DNA from 2 places in the Bacillus swezeyi genome. Region 1 is predicted to be linked to the other one. Evidence: predicted binding sites of a transcription regulator. Region 1 holds the regulator's gene; the other holds the start of a gene.

Region 1 (5,637 bases):
CCTCTTGGGGTTTTTCTTTTGCGGAGTCAGGAAGTACGATTCCGCTAGCAGTTTTTTCTTCAGACTCAACGAGCTCAATGACAACGCGATCACCTAATGGCTTTAACAATGAAACAACCTCCTCAATATTTTCATATGTAATTTTAGCACTCGCATCTGTTGAGTGCTAACACAATTATTATAATAAAGAATCTCCCAGGCAATTTCAAGTGATAAGATTAAAATTTTTTGCGCTTACATTTTTTAATGCTCATCCTTATCGCCCTATAATTTAAAAAGAGGTGTGTTACAATAAACATAGTCTGTATTACATTTTAGAAAAGGAGTACATACGGCTTGAGAAAACAATATTGGTTTATTATTTTGACATATGTCCTCATGCAGTTGTCGGCTGCTGTCGGCCTTCCCCTGCTGTACTTTTTGGGCGTGGGAAGAGGCATGGCGCCCGCCGAAGCAAAGCTTACACTGACAGGCGTGTGGTCGGTCATCGCCTTTCCCCTCTGCCTTGTCATCGTGCTGCTGATCCTGAGGACGGTGCCGAAAACAACGCTTCGCAACGGTTCGAAAGCATCTGTTGGAGCATCTATCGGATGGGCTGTCGGCGGTGTTTTTCTTGCCCTGTTTGCCCAATCGATTGCCGCTTCGATCGAAATGAACTTGTTCGGGGTCAACCCGGAATCGGAAAATACACAGCGCATCATGGAAATCATCAGCACATTGCCGCTGATGATGTTTGTCTCTTCTGTGTTCGGTCCGATCCTTGAGGAAATCATTTTCAGAAAGATTATATTCGGCGCGATCTACGAAAAAACTAATTTTTTCATCGCCGCTCTCTTTAGTTCCGTGATCTTCTCGGTTGTCCATATGGATTTCTCACACCTTTTAATCTACACGGCAATGGGATTCACATTCGCCTTTTTATACGTCAGGACAAACCGGATTATCGTTCCCATTTTCGCCCATGTCGCCATGAATACGCTTGTTGTCTTGCTGCAGACTTTCCGAGGGCCGATTGAAGAATATTTGGAGCGATTGGAGAAATTGCAGTTGATTATTGGAGGATTTTTATGATGAGAAGCCCTAAGTTTTGGGGATTGATTTATTTGTTGACAGGCGTGCTGTTTACATATCTGGCAGCTACCTCACCGGGAAACATGTGGTCTTTTTACACCATTCTTCTGATGCTTTTCGCTGCCTATAATATCAGCATTTCCTTTAAAATGTTCGCCTTGTCGAGCAAACTGAAACGAAAAGATCAATAACCCTGTACTGATAGAAAAGAGCCATTCTCGGAATATGAGGATGGCTCTTTATTTGATTTGGTCTTTTAAAAACGCTTGATTTTCCTCTTGGATAACTGTTTTTTGCGCCTGCCTGTAAGATATTCTGGAAATCACGATACTGACCTCATATAGGAATAATAAAGGCACTGAAACCATTAAATGAGACAAAAGCTCGGGCGGTGTGATGAGCGCCGCAATGACAAACAAAACAAAGTAAGCATACTTTCTGATCTTTGCCAAAAACATGGGCGTCACCAGTCCGAGCCTTGTAATAAACATGATGACCACAGGCATCTGAAACAATAAGCCGAAAGGAAGCGTTAATTGCAGCAGAAACTGAAAATACTCATGTACTCCGATGACTTGATTTACATGCAAATCATCGGAGATTCTCGTCATAAAATCAACGACAAACGGAAATAAAATAAAGTAAGAAAAGGCAATGCCGCCTAAAAAGAGTATGATCGATACCGGAATATAGCTGAGCGTCACTTTGCGTTCTTTCTTATACAGCCCCGGGCTGATAAAAGCCCACAGCTGATATAAAATAAGCGGCGAAGTCAAGACAGCGCCGATAATGAAGGCGAACTGCACATACACAAATAAAGGGTCTGTCAGCTTGAACGCATTAAGCGTCAGCCGTTTCGCCTCATCCGTCTGCTGCAGATAAATGATCAACGGCTTTGCCAAAAAAAAGCCTGCTGCAACAAAAACGGCAAAAAAGAAAAAAATGATCACGAACCGTTTTCGAAGTTCTGTGATATGTTCTACCAGCGACATTTCTTTTCCCTTCATAAATGTCATCCTATCCTACTGATCTTCTTTCTTTTTATCGGAATCGTCATCTGCTAACCCTTTTGTTGCATTTTTAAATTCCCGCAACGTATTTCCCGCCGCTTTTCCAAGCTCGGGAAGTTTTTTCGGGCCGAAAATCAAAAGCGCCACCACGACGATTAAAATAAAGCTTCCAGGACCGATCGGCATAAAGCCTGCCCCCTTTCCTTTATTTTTAAGTTTCCCGTTTTACTTTTCATTCATTGAATAATGTTTCAGAAAATACACGAGTGACTGAAGTTCAACCGCCAAATCTATATGATGAATCCGAATGTGTTCCGGCACATTCAAACGAGCCGGCGTAAAATTAAGAATGCCTTTAATGCCCAGCGCAACAAGCCTGTCTGTAATGGATTGCGCGGCTTGGGCCGGAACCGTCAAAATGGCGACGGGTATATCATCTGTCATATGCTCTTCAAGCTTGTTTAAGTCATAGACGGGAACACCGCCAACTTCCGTCCCGATTTTGTGCTCATTGATATCAAAAGCCATTGCAATTTTAGTATTATTGTTTTTGATAAAATTGTAATGGAGAAAGGCTGTCCCTAAATTTCCCACGCCAATGAGCGTTACGTTTGTCATTTCATCCTGATCAAGCGTCTTTCTGAAAAAGGACAGCAGATAATTGACATTGTAGCCGTACCCTTTTTTACCGAGCGCGCCAAAGTACGAAAAATCCCTGCGGATTGTCGCGGAATCGACCTTTACGGCATCGCTCAGTTCTGCGGATGATACACGCTGTTTCCCGGATGCATGAAGGTTTTTTAAAAAACGATAATATAACGGCAGCCGCTTCGCTGTCGCTTGCGGAATTTTTGAATGATCCATGTTCATAAGCGATCCTCCATGTCTACATCAGCTTTTTCCCTTTTATAGTCACCGTTTTTTCCGCCTGTCTTTTCTGCAAGACAGGTCGGGCCTATCACCATTCCCTTATCCGCCGCTTTACACATGTCATAGACGGTAAGCGCACATACGGAAGCAGAAGTTAACGCTTCCATTTCCACACCTGTGCTCCCTTTTGTCTTGACTTTAGACTGAATGTGCAAAATGCTTTTCTGTTCTTTTTCCTCCCATTGAAAGGCAATATCGACTCCCTTGAGGGCAATCGGATGGCACATCGGGATGATAACTGATGTTTGTTTTGCAGCCATGATGCCGGCCACTTGCGCCACTGCCAAAACATCGCCTTTTCCCATTTCTTGATTCTTGATTTTTTCATGCACGTCTCTGTTCATTGACACGCTTGAAATGGCCACAGCAGTGCGGACTGAAGCTCCCTTTTCACTTATATCAACCATCTTGGCTCTGCCTTGTTCATTAAAGTGTGTAAATTCATTCATGATCATAACTCTCCTTATAACGATCATACACTATTTTCTTCGTTCTGTCTTTTTCTTTTGGTTAAAATCTTCCAGACCCCGCTTAATTGTTTGCTGACTGCTATCTGATAGGCTACACTTAAACTAGCAAACAAGAGGTGAAATATCATGATGATCTTACAAGTCAATCAGCTCTCAAAATCATTTGGAGCCGATTCTATTTTAACGAATATAAAGCTGGAAGTCAGATCACGGGATCGGATTGCAATCGTCGGACGCAACGGTGCCGGAAAATCTACTTTTTTAAAAATTATTGCCGGACGGCTGTCTTATGAAGAAGGAGAAATCATCAAGCCGAAGGATTTGACGATGGGCTATCTTGATCAGCATTCAGGGCTTGATTCCAAGCTGACAATTAAAGAAGAGCTCCTGTCGGTATTTGATTTTCTGAAAAAGATGGAAAAAGAGATGCGTTCAATAGAAGAACAAATGGCGCACGCTGATCCAGACAAGCTGGAATCCTTAATGAAAACATATGACAGACTGCAGCAGGAGTTTAAAGACAAAGGCGGCTATCAATATGAAGCTGAAGTCAGATCAGTGATGCACGGGCTTGGATTTGCCGGATTTGACGACTCGGCCCGCGTACAGGACTTGAGCGGAGGGCAAAAAACAAGGCTTGCTCTCGGAAAAATGCTTCTGACAAAGCCGGATCTGCTCATTCTCGATGAACCGACAAACCACCTGGACATCGACACGCTGACATGGCTGGAGCAATATTTGCAAAACTACAGCGGAGCGATTTTAATCGTCTCCCATGACAGGTACTTTCTCGATAAAGTTGTCAACCAGGTTTATGAGATTTCCCGATCCCAAAGCAAAAAATACAGCGGAAACTACAGCTCTTATCTTAAAATGAAGGCGGAACAACTTGAAAAAGAAACGAAGCTTTATGAAAAGCAGCAGGACGAAATCGCCAAGCTGCAGGACTTCGTCGACCGCAATTTAGCCAGGGCTTCAACGACAAAGCGCGCGCAGAGCAGAAGAAAACAGCTTGAACGAATGGAAGTCATGGACAAACCATTGGGAGATGAAAAGTCGGCGTCCTTCCGCTTTGACATTGCAAGACAAAGCGGAAACGATGTGCTCCGGGTTGAGGATTTGACGATCAGCTATCAGGATCAGCCCCCGCTCCTCCGCTCATTGGCTTTTCATATTGCGCGCGGGGAAAGCGTGGCGCTCGTCGGCCCGAACGGAATCGGCAAATCCACTCTGTTAAAAACGCTGGTTCAGAAGCTGAAGCCTGTAACGGGATCGATTTCGACAGGCTCACATGTCTCCATCGGCTATTATGACCAGGAACAGACTGAGCTGACCTCGTCAAAACGCGTGCTTGACGAACTTTGGGACGACTATCCGGAAATGAATGAGAAAGATATCCGAACCTGTCTCGGCAACTTTCTGTTCTCTGGAGATGATGTGTTAAAGCCGGTACACGCTTTAAGCGGCGGAGAGAAAGCACGGCTCGCACTTGCGAAACTGATGCTTCAAAAAGGCAATTTTCTCATTCTTGATGAGCCGACAAACCATCTCGATTTAGACAGCAAGGAAGTATTGGAAAACGCTTTGATCGAATATCCGGGAACGATTTTATTTGTCTCTCATGACCGCTATTTTATCAACCGCATCGCAACAAAAGTATTTGAACTTTCTCCTGAAAGAGTCGAAGAATATTTAGGGGACTACGATTATTATACAGAAAAAAAAGCACAGCAGCTGGAGCTTGAAGAATTGGAAAAACAACAAGCGGAAGAGCGGAATCAATCTGTATCAGAAAAGGCGGGAACAAAACGCAGCTATGAAGAAGAAAAAGAGTGGAAAAGAAAAGAACGCCAGCGTCAGCGCCGCATAGAAGAAATCGAAACAAGAATTACGGCCATCGAAGGTAAAATTGAACAGAACGAAGAGCTTCTTTGCGAACCGGATATCTTTCAAGACCATGAAAAAGTCCAGGATATCCACGCCGAAAATGAAGAATTGAATGATGAGCTCGAACAGCTATTATCAGAATGGGAAGCACTTTCTACAAATGAATAAATCCAAAAACCGCTTCTGGAATGAAGCGGTTTTTTGTCCACAAAACAAACCCTTTGTTAAAAACAAAGAAAGCGTTTTACCCACATTATCCACAAAAATAT
Region 2 (5,637 bases), 1.7 Mb from region 1:
ACGAATTTGTTGCTTATTCCAACTTTGCTCCGATTTTCGAGCAGCTTTCTGCTAAAACCGCTACAATTATCAGCTTTGCGCTGTGCGGTTTCGCCAACTTGTCTTCCGTGGCCATTTTGCTTGGAGGATTGGGAGGAATGGCGCCGAGCCGCCGTTCTGATATTGCCCGTCTCGGACTGAAAGCCGTTGCTGCCGGATCATTGGCCAACCTTTTAAGTGCGGCGATTGCCGGTATGTTTATCGGGTAAGCATGATAAAAGCTCCCTGCACATATGTGCAGGGAGCTTTTATGTATGAAAAACGGGGGATAATCATATTGTGTCCATCCGTTCCAGCTTTTATACTAAAAGAAATAAAAATGTTGGAGGCCGCTATGAAGTTTTTTCGTTTTACTAAAATGCACGGTTTAGGAAACAGTTATATATATGTCAATCAATTTGAAGAGAACCTTCCGGAAGAATTGTTATCGCAATTGGCTGTCAAAGTGTCTTCAGTTTATACGGGAATCGGTTCTGACGGAATGATTCTCATCTGTCCTTCTGATCAGGCGCCGGTCAAAATGCGGATTTTCAACAGCGATGGATCTGAAGGCAAAAACTGTGGAAACGGCTTGCGCTGTGTTGCGAAATACGCTTATGAACATAAACTGGTAAAGGAAAAATCCTTTTTCATTGAAACATTGTCAGGCTTTGTGAAAGCGGAAGTTGAAGTGGAGGACGGGAAAGTCGTTTCGGCCACAGTCGACATGGGCGAGCCGCGGCTCCTTAAATCGGATATGCCAATGTTCGGGGAGCAGCACTCACAAACGATCAATGAACAAATGAATTTTGGCGGCCATGAACTGAAAGGCACTGCTGTATCCATGGGAAACCCCCATATCATCTTTTATTTAGACGATATTGAAGAAGCCCCGCTGACAACATTGGGGCCGCTCATCGAAAAACACGAGAGGTTTCCGGAGGGCGTCAATGTCGAATTTGTTGAGGTGGAAAATGCGAAGGAACTGCATTTCCGCGTATGGGAAAGAGGTTCAGGGATTACTCAGGCGTGCGGAACAGGTGCCTGTGCTGCTGCGGTTTCCTCTATTCTGAACGGCTTTGCCGAAAGAGAGACCGACATTACCGTTCATCTTGCCGGAGGCGATTTGATCATCAACTGGAAAAACGACGGCCGCGTGATGATGACAGGCCCGGCTGAAATGGTATGTGACGGCGTATTTTTTATTTGAAGACGGTCTGTTTGAGAAATACCGGATTCACATTTATAATAAAGGTAGACATGACAACTAGAGGAGGTGCTTTGTCATGAGCGAAAAAACAGTCACGCTTACAGAAGCGGCTGCCCTTCATATTAAAGAGATGATGAAGGAGCATGAAGAAGAAAATGCTTTCTTAAGAATCGGTGTAAAAGGCGGCGGGTGCAGCGGCCTTTCATATGGCATGGGGTTTGAGCACGAAAAAAATGAAGATGACAGCGAGTTTGTTCAGCATGGAATCACAATGCTTGTCGATAATGAAAGCATTGCTATCATGAACGGAACGGTCATTGATTTCAAACAATCGATGATGGGCGGCGGCTTCACCATCGAAAATCCAAACGCCATCGCGTCATGCGGCTGCGGCTCTTCATTCCGCACGGCAGCAAATGCCGGCAAGCCTGAAGAGTGCTGACATACGAAACCCGGTATGAATGAACCCGTTATGATGGAAAAACGATTAATAAACGCCTTTCTTAGCGATGATTCATCGTTTGAGAAAGGCGTTTTTATTACTCGTTAAATTGGCTGACGGGAAACTGAGACATGCGGGTCATTTCAACGAGCACATTGTGGAAAGCGGTTTTTCGAAATCCATAGGGAAGGCCGGAAATGGTTTCTATCCGCGATGACATTCTATTGGTGAAATGTTTGTCATAAAACCCGAATAGATAAGAAAAAGCAGCCGCCCCGCTCAGGGTTCGAGCAAGGCTTTTGCGATTGGATGTTTTAAAAAGAGGTGTTTCTATTTTTGGTTAAATATGCGGTGAAGATTGCTCGTATTGTTGGTGATTGAGGTTAGATAGCGGCTTCCGCTCTCCATTTCCTGATTGCAGAGAGGGCATAAAGGACGTTCACTGCTTGTAAAGTTTTTTCTCATCCATCCGTTGCAGTCCTCTGCTGTACATTCCCACGTATTGATATCTTCTTTTGGCAGGGGTTCCTGATTTCGATTGTTGTAGTAAGACATAACGTCACTTCCTAACAAGGGTTTTTTTAGCATTCATTTAAGAATATTTTGTGAATCTTAAGACATTCTATTCGTTTATTTGTTATTCTATACTGGACAAGTTCTTTTAGGAACGAAAGCCCAGAAAGGAAAAGGGATCCAAACATGGAAGAAAACATAAACTGCAGAAATTGTAATGAGCTTATTCCATACCGCTCTAAAGTATGCGAGGCATGCGGGTGTGAAAAGCCGCTGCCAAAAGCGCAAAAAATCAAAGACCGCATCGTTTTGACCGCTGCAGGTATGGTTGCCGTTTTGACGATTGTGCTGATTCTGGGAACCATTTTCTCATATATGAATATCATTTAACAAAAAGGAGCCGCTTGCAAGGCTCCTTTGTTTTATTTATTTTCAAACATGCTCGTCGAATGCAGCGGCTGAACGCGGGCTTTAGGATCCATATAAGCTTTGGCGTTGTTTACCGCGGTCGGAGCTTCTCCAAATCCGCTTGCAATCAGCTTTACTTTTCCTTCATATGTGCAGATGTCGCCAGCGGCATAGAATCCTTCAATATTTGTTTCCATCGTCGATTTGACGACGATCGAATTTTTCTCAATGTCAAGCCCCCAGTTTTTGATCGGGCCGAGAGATGAAACAAATCCGAAGTTGACAATGACATCATCGACATCAATGACTTCTTTTCTTTCTCCCTTGACTTCTTCAATGACGATCTGTTCAATTTGATTTTCTCCGATCAACTCAGTCGGTACAAACGGCGTTAACACGTTCACTTTAGAGTTTCGCAGGTTTTCGACGCTGTGTTCATGAGCGCGGAATTTATCGCGGCGGTGAATGATCGATACTTCTTTCGCGATCGGCTCAAGCATAAGCGCCCAGTCTACGGCAGAGTCTCCGCCTCCCAATACGGCGACGCGCTTGCCGGCGAATTTATTCATATCATCGATAAAGTAATGGAGGTTCGCATTTTCATATTGAGCCGCTGATTCCAGCTCAAGCTTTCTCGGCTGGAACGCTCCGTTTCCGGCTGTAATAATGATTGTTTTTGAGTAGTGAATTTCTTTGTTTGTCACAAGCTTAAATATACCGTCCGCTTGCTTTTCAACGCTTTCGACAGCTTGCTCAAGACAAACCGTCTGATCAAATTTCGCCATTTGGTCTTTTAAATTATCGACAAGCTCCTGAGCGCGGATTTTAGGGAAGCCGGCGACATCATATATATATTTTTCCGGATATAAAGCGGACAGCTGGCCGCCGAGCTGCGGCAGGCTTTCGATTATTTTGACGCTCGCTTGCCGCATACCGCCGTAAAACGCGGTAAACAAGCCGACAGGGCCGCCTCCGATAATTGTAATGTCATATACTTTTGAGTCTTCACGCATGAAAATAATGCCCCCTAAATGAAAATTGTTCTTAACTATATCATATCACATAAAATAAATACGAGCGCGTCTGTTTTTTCAAGGGATCTTGGGGAGGAGACTCCGCTGTTCCTAAAAGCATGTCGCCAGCGGCATATTCAATCTTGAAAAACCAAATGTGAATCGCTATGATGTAGTTGTGAACAATTTGTTAATTATTTATGAATATTATGCGTCAATCTGCTGAAAAAACGGTCCGTTTTTCAGGGCTCTAAAGTGAAGGATTTCACAAACTTTTTTTCATAAAAAGCCGGCAACAGGTTGACAATAACCAAAAGGCTATTTTCAAACCGGCTTAGAGTAAAATACAGAAAAGGTGGATGTGATTCCGTTGAATAAGCCAAAAGTAGTAGTGTTAGGTGCAGGTTATGGTGGATTAATGACCGTGACGAGACTTGTCAAAAAAATCGGTATCAATGAAGCAGATATTACGCTTGTCAATAAGCACAACTATCATTATGAGACAACCTGGATGCATGAGGCAAGCGCAGGTACACTTCATCATGACAGATGCCGCTACCCAATTAAAGATGTCATCAACACGTCCCGCGTCCGTTTTGTTCAGGATACGGTGAAGAACATCAATAAAGAAGAAAAAAAGGTCGTCCTGGGAACCGGTGAGATTGCATACGACTACCTCGTCGTCGCATTGGGAGCTGTCCCTGAGACCTTCGGAATTTCCGGACTGAAAGAATACGCATTCTCCATTTCAAACATTGATTCCTCCCGTCAGCTTCGCGAGCATATGGAATATCAATTTGCGACATACAATACAGAAGCCGAAAAACGTCCTGAGCGTCTGACGATTGTTGTCGGAGGAGCGGGTTTTACAGGAATAGAATTTTTGGGTGAACTGGCTAACCGCATACCGGAATTGTGCAGGGAATATGATATTGACCGCCAGCAGGTCCGCTTAATTTGTGTGGAAGCTGCGCCGTCTGTACTGCCTGGCTTCGATCCGGAGCTTGTCGATTATGCTGTCAACTATCTGGAAGGAAAAGGCGTCGAATTCAAAATCGGTACTGCCGTAAAAGAATGCACACCTGACGGCATCTTCGTCGGAAAAGACGACCAGACTGAAGAAATTAAAGCAGGTACGGTTGTGTGGGCAGCCGGTGTCCGCGGAAATCCGGTGATCGAGGAATCAGGCTTTGAAAACATGCGCGGCCGTGTCAAAGTGAAACCTGATCTTCGGGTTGATAGCTTTGATGACATTTTCGTCATCGGCGACTGCTCGCTCGTCATCAATGAGGAAATCGACCGTCCATATCCGCCGACAGCGCAGATTTCAATGCAGCAGGGCGAAACTTGCGCGACAAATATCGCCGCATTGATCCACGGCAAAGAAACAGAAACATTCAAATTTGATAATAAAGGCTCTGTCGCATCGCTTGGCGAACACGATGCGATCGGTGTGGCTTTGGGCAAAAAAATGACCGGAACTTCCGCGTCCATGATGAAAAAAATCATCGACAACCGTTCGCTCTACCTGATTGGCGGACCGGGTCTTGTGCTTAAAAAAGGGAAATTTAAATTTTTCTAAGATCACCAGCTAAAAAAGAGCTTGCAGCGGGTGCTGCAGGCTTTTTTATTTCATCCCTAAATCTTTAAAAACAAAAGAAAAAGGAAGAAATCCTCTTCTTTAAGCGCTTACATCAAATAATCCGTCATATTTTCTGACTTTATCATTGACAATCTTCATGGTAATATTATCAGAAAATTAAGAAAAAGGTGTGTATCTGATGAAGACTTCTTCGACCCATCGCTCTGAATCATCCTGTACATTTTGTTCAGGAAAAGGCTATTTTCAGCTGCTGCTCGGCGGTTCGGAAACGTGCAGCAACTGTCAGGGAACCGGAAAAGACCGCTAAAGCCGGCTTTCCAATGATTGACTCAAGTTCCTTCTCCAATGTACACTAAAAGGGGTTACTTGGGGGTGGAAGGCTTTGATAAGTTTACCAGTTGTGATCATATCGGTTGTCTTGTTTTTCGTG

What was found. Region 1 encodes Rex, which represses fermentation and respiration genes when NADH is low (regulators of the CRP and FNR family bind a similar motif). Its sites were predicted from a motif close to TTGTGAAATATTTCACAA; they were not measured.
Region 2: yumC (ferredoxin--NADP reductase 2) is a predicted target of Rex. The motif match lies at 3,858-3,875, and genes of this name have one in related genera.

Annotation. Positions count from the first base shown of each region.
Region 1 is NZ_CP133085.1:748,484-754,120, reverse strand. Features, by position in the region: gene groES (co-chaperone GroES) at 1-109, opposite strand, end outside; gene RBH91_RS03490 (CPBP family intramembrane glutamic endopeptidase) at 337-1,071, shown strand; gene RBH91_RS03485 (YdiK family protein) at 1,071-1,262, shown strand; gene tatC (twin-arginine translocase subunit TatC) at 1,311-2,087, opposite strand; gene RBH91_RS03475 (twin-arginine translocase TatA/TatE family subunit) at 2,094-2,267, opposite strand; gene RBH91_RS03470 (redox-sensing transcriptional repressor Rex) at 2,307-2,951, opposite strand; gene moaC (cyclic pyranopterin monophosphate synthase MoaC) at 2,948-3,460, opposite strand; gene RBH91_RS03460 (ABC-F family ATP-binding cassette domain-containing protein) at 3,608-5,536, shown strand.
Region 2 is NZ_CP133085.1:3,588,670-3,594,306, reverse strand. Features, by position in the region: gene RBH91_RS17910 (NupC/NupG family nucleoside CNT transporter) at 1-248, shown strand, start outside; gene dapF (diaminopimelate epimerase) at 374-1,228, shown strand; gene RBH91_RS17900 (HesB/IscA family protein) at 1,305-1,670, shown strand; gene RBH91_RS17895 (cold-shock protein) at 2,001-2,225, opposite strand; gene RBH91_RS17890 (hypothetical protein) at 2,370-2,573, shown strand; gene yumC (ferredoxin--NADP reductase 2) at 2,606-3,604, opposite strand; gene RBH91_RS17880 (NAD(P)/FAD-dependent oxidoreductase) at 3,969-5,186, shown strand; gene RBH91_RS17875 (YuiA family protein) at 5,386-5,514, shown strand; gene RBH91_RS17870 (YuiB family protein) at 5,590-5,637, shown strand, end outside.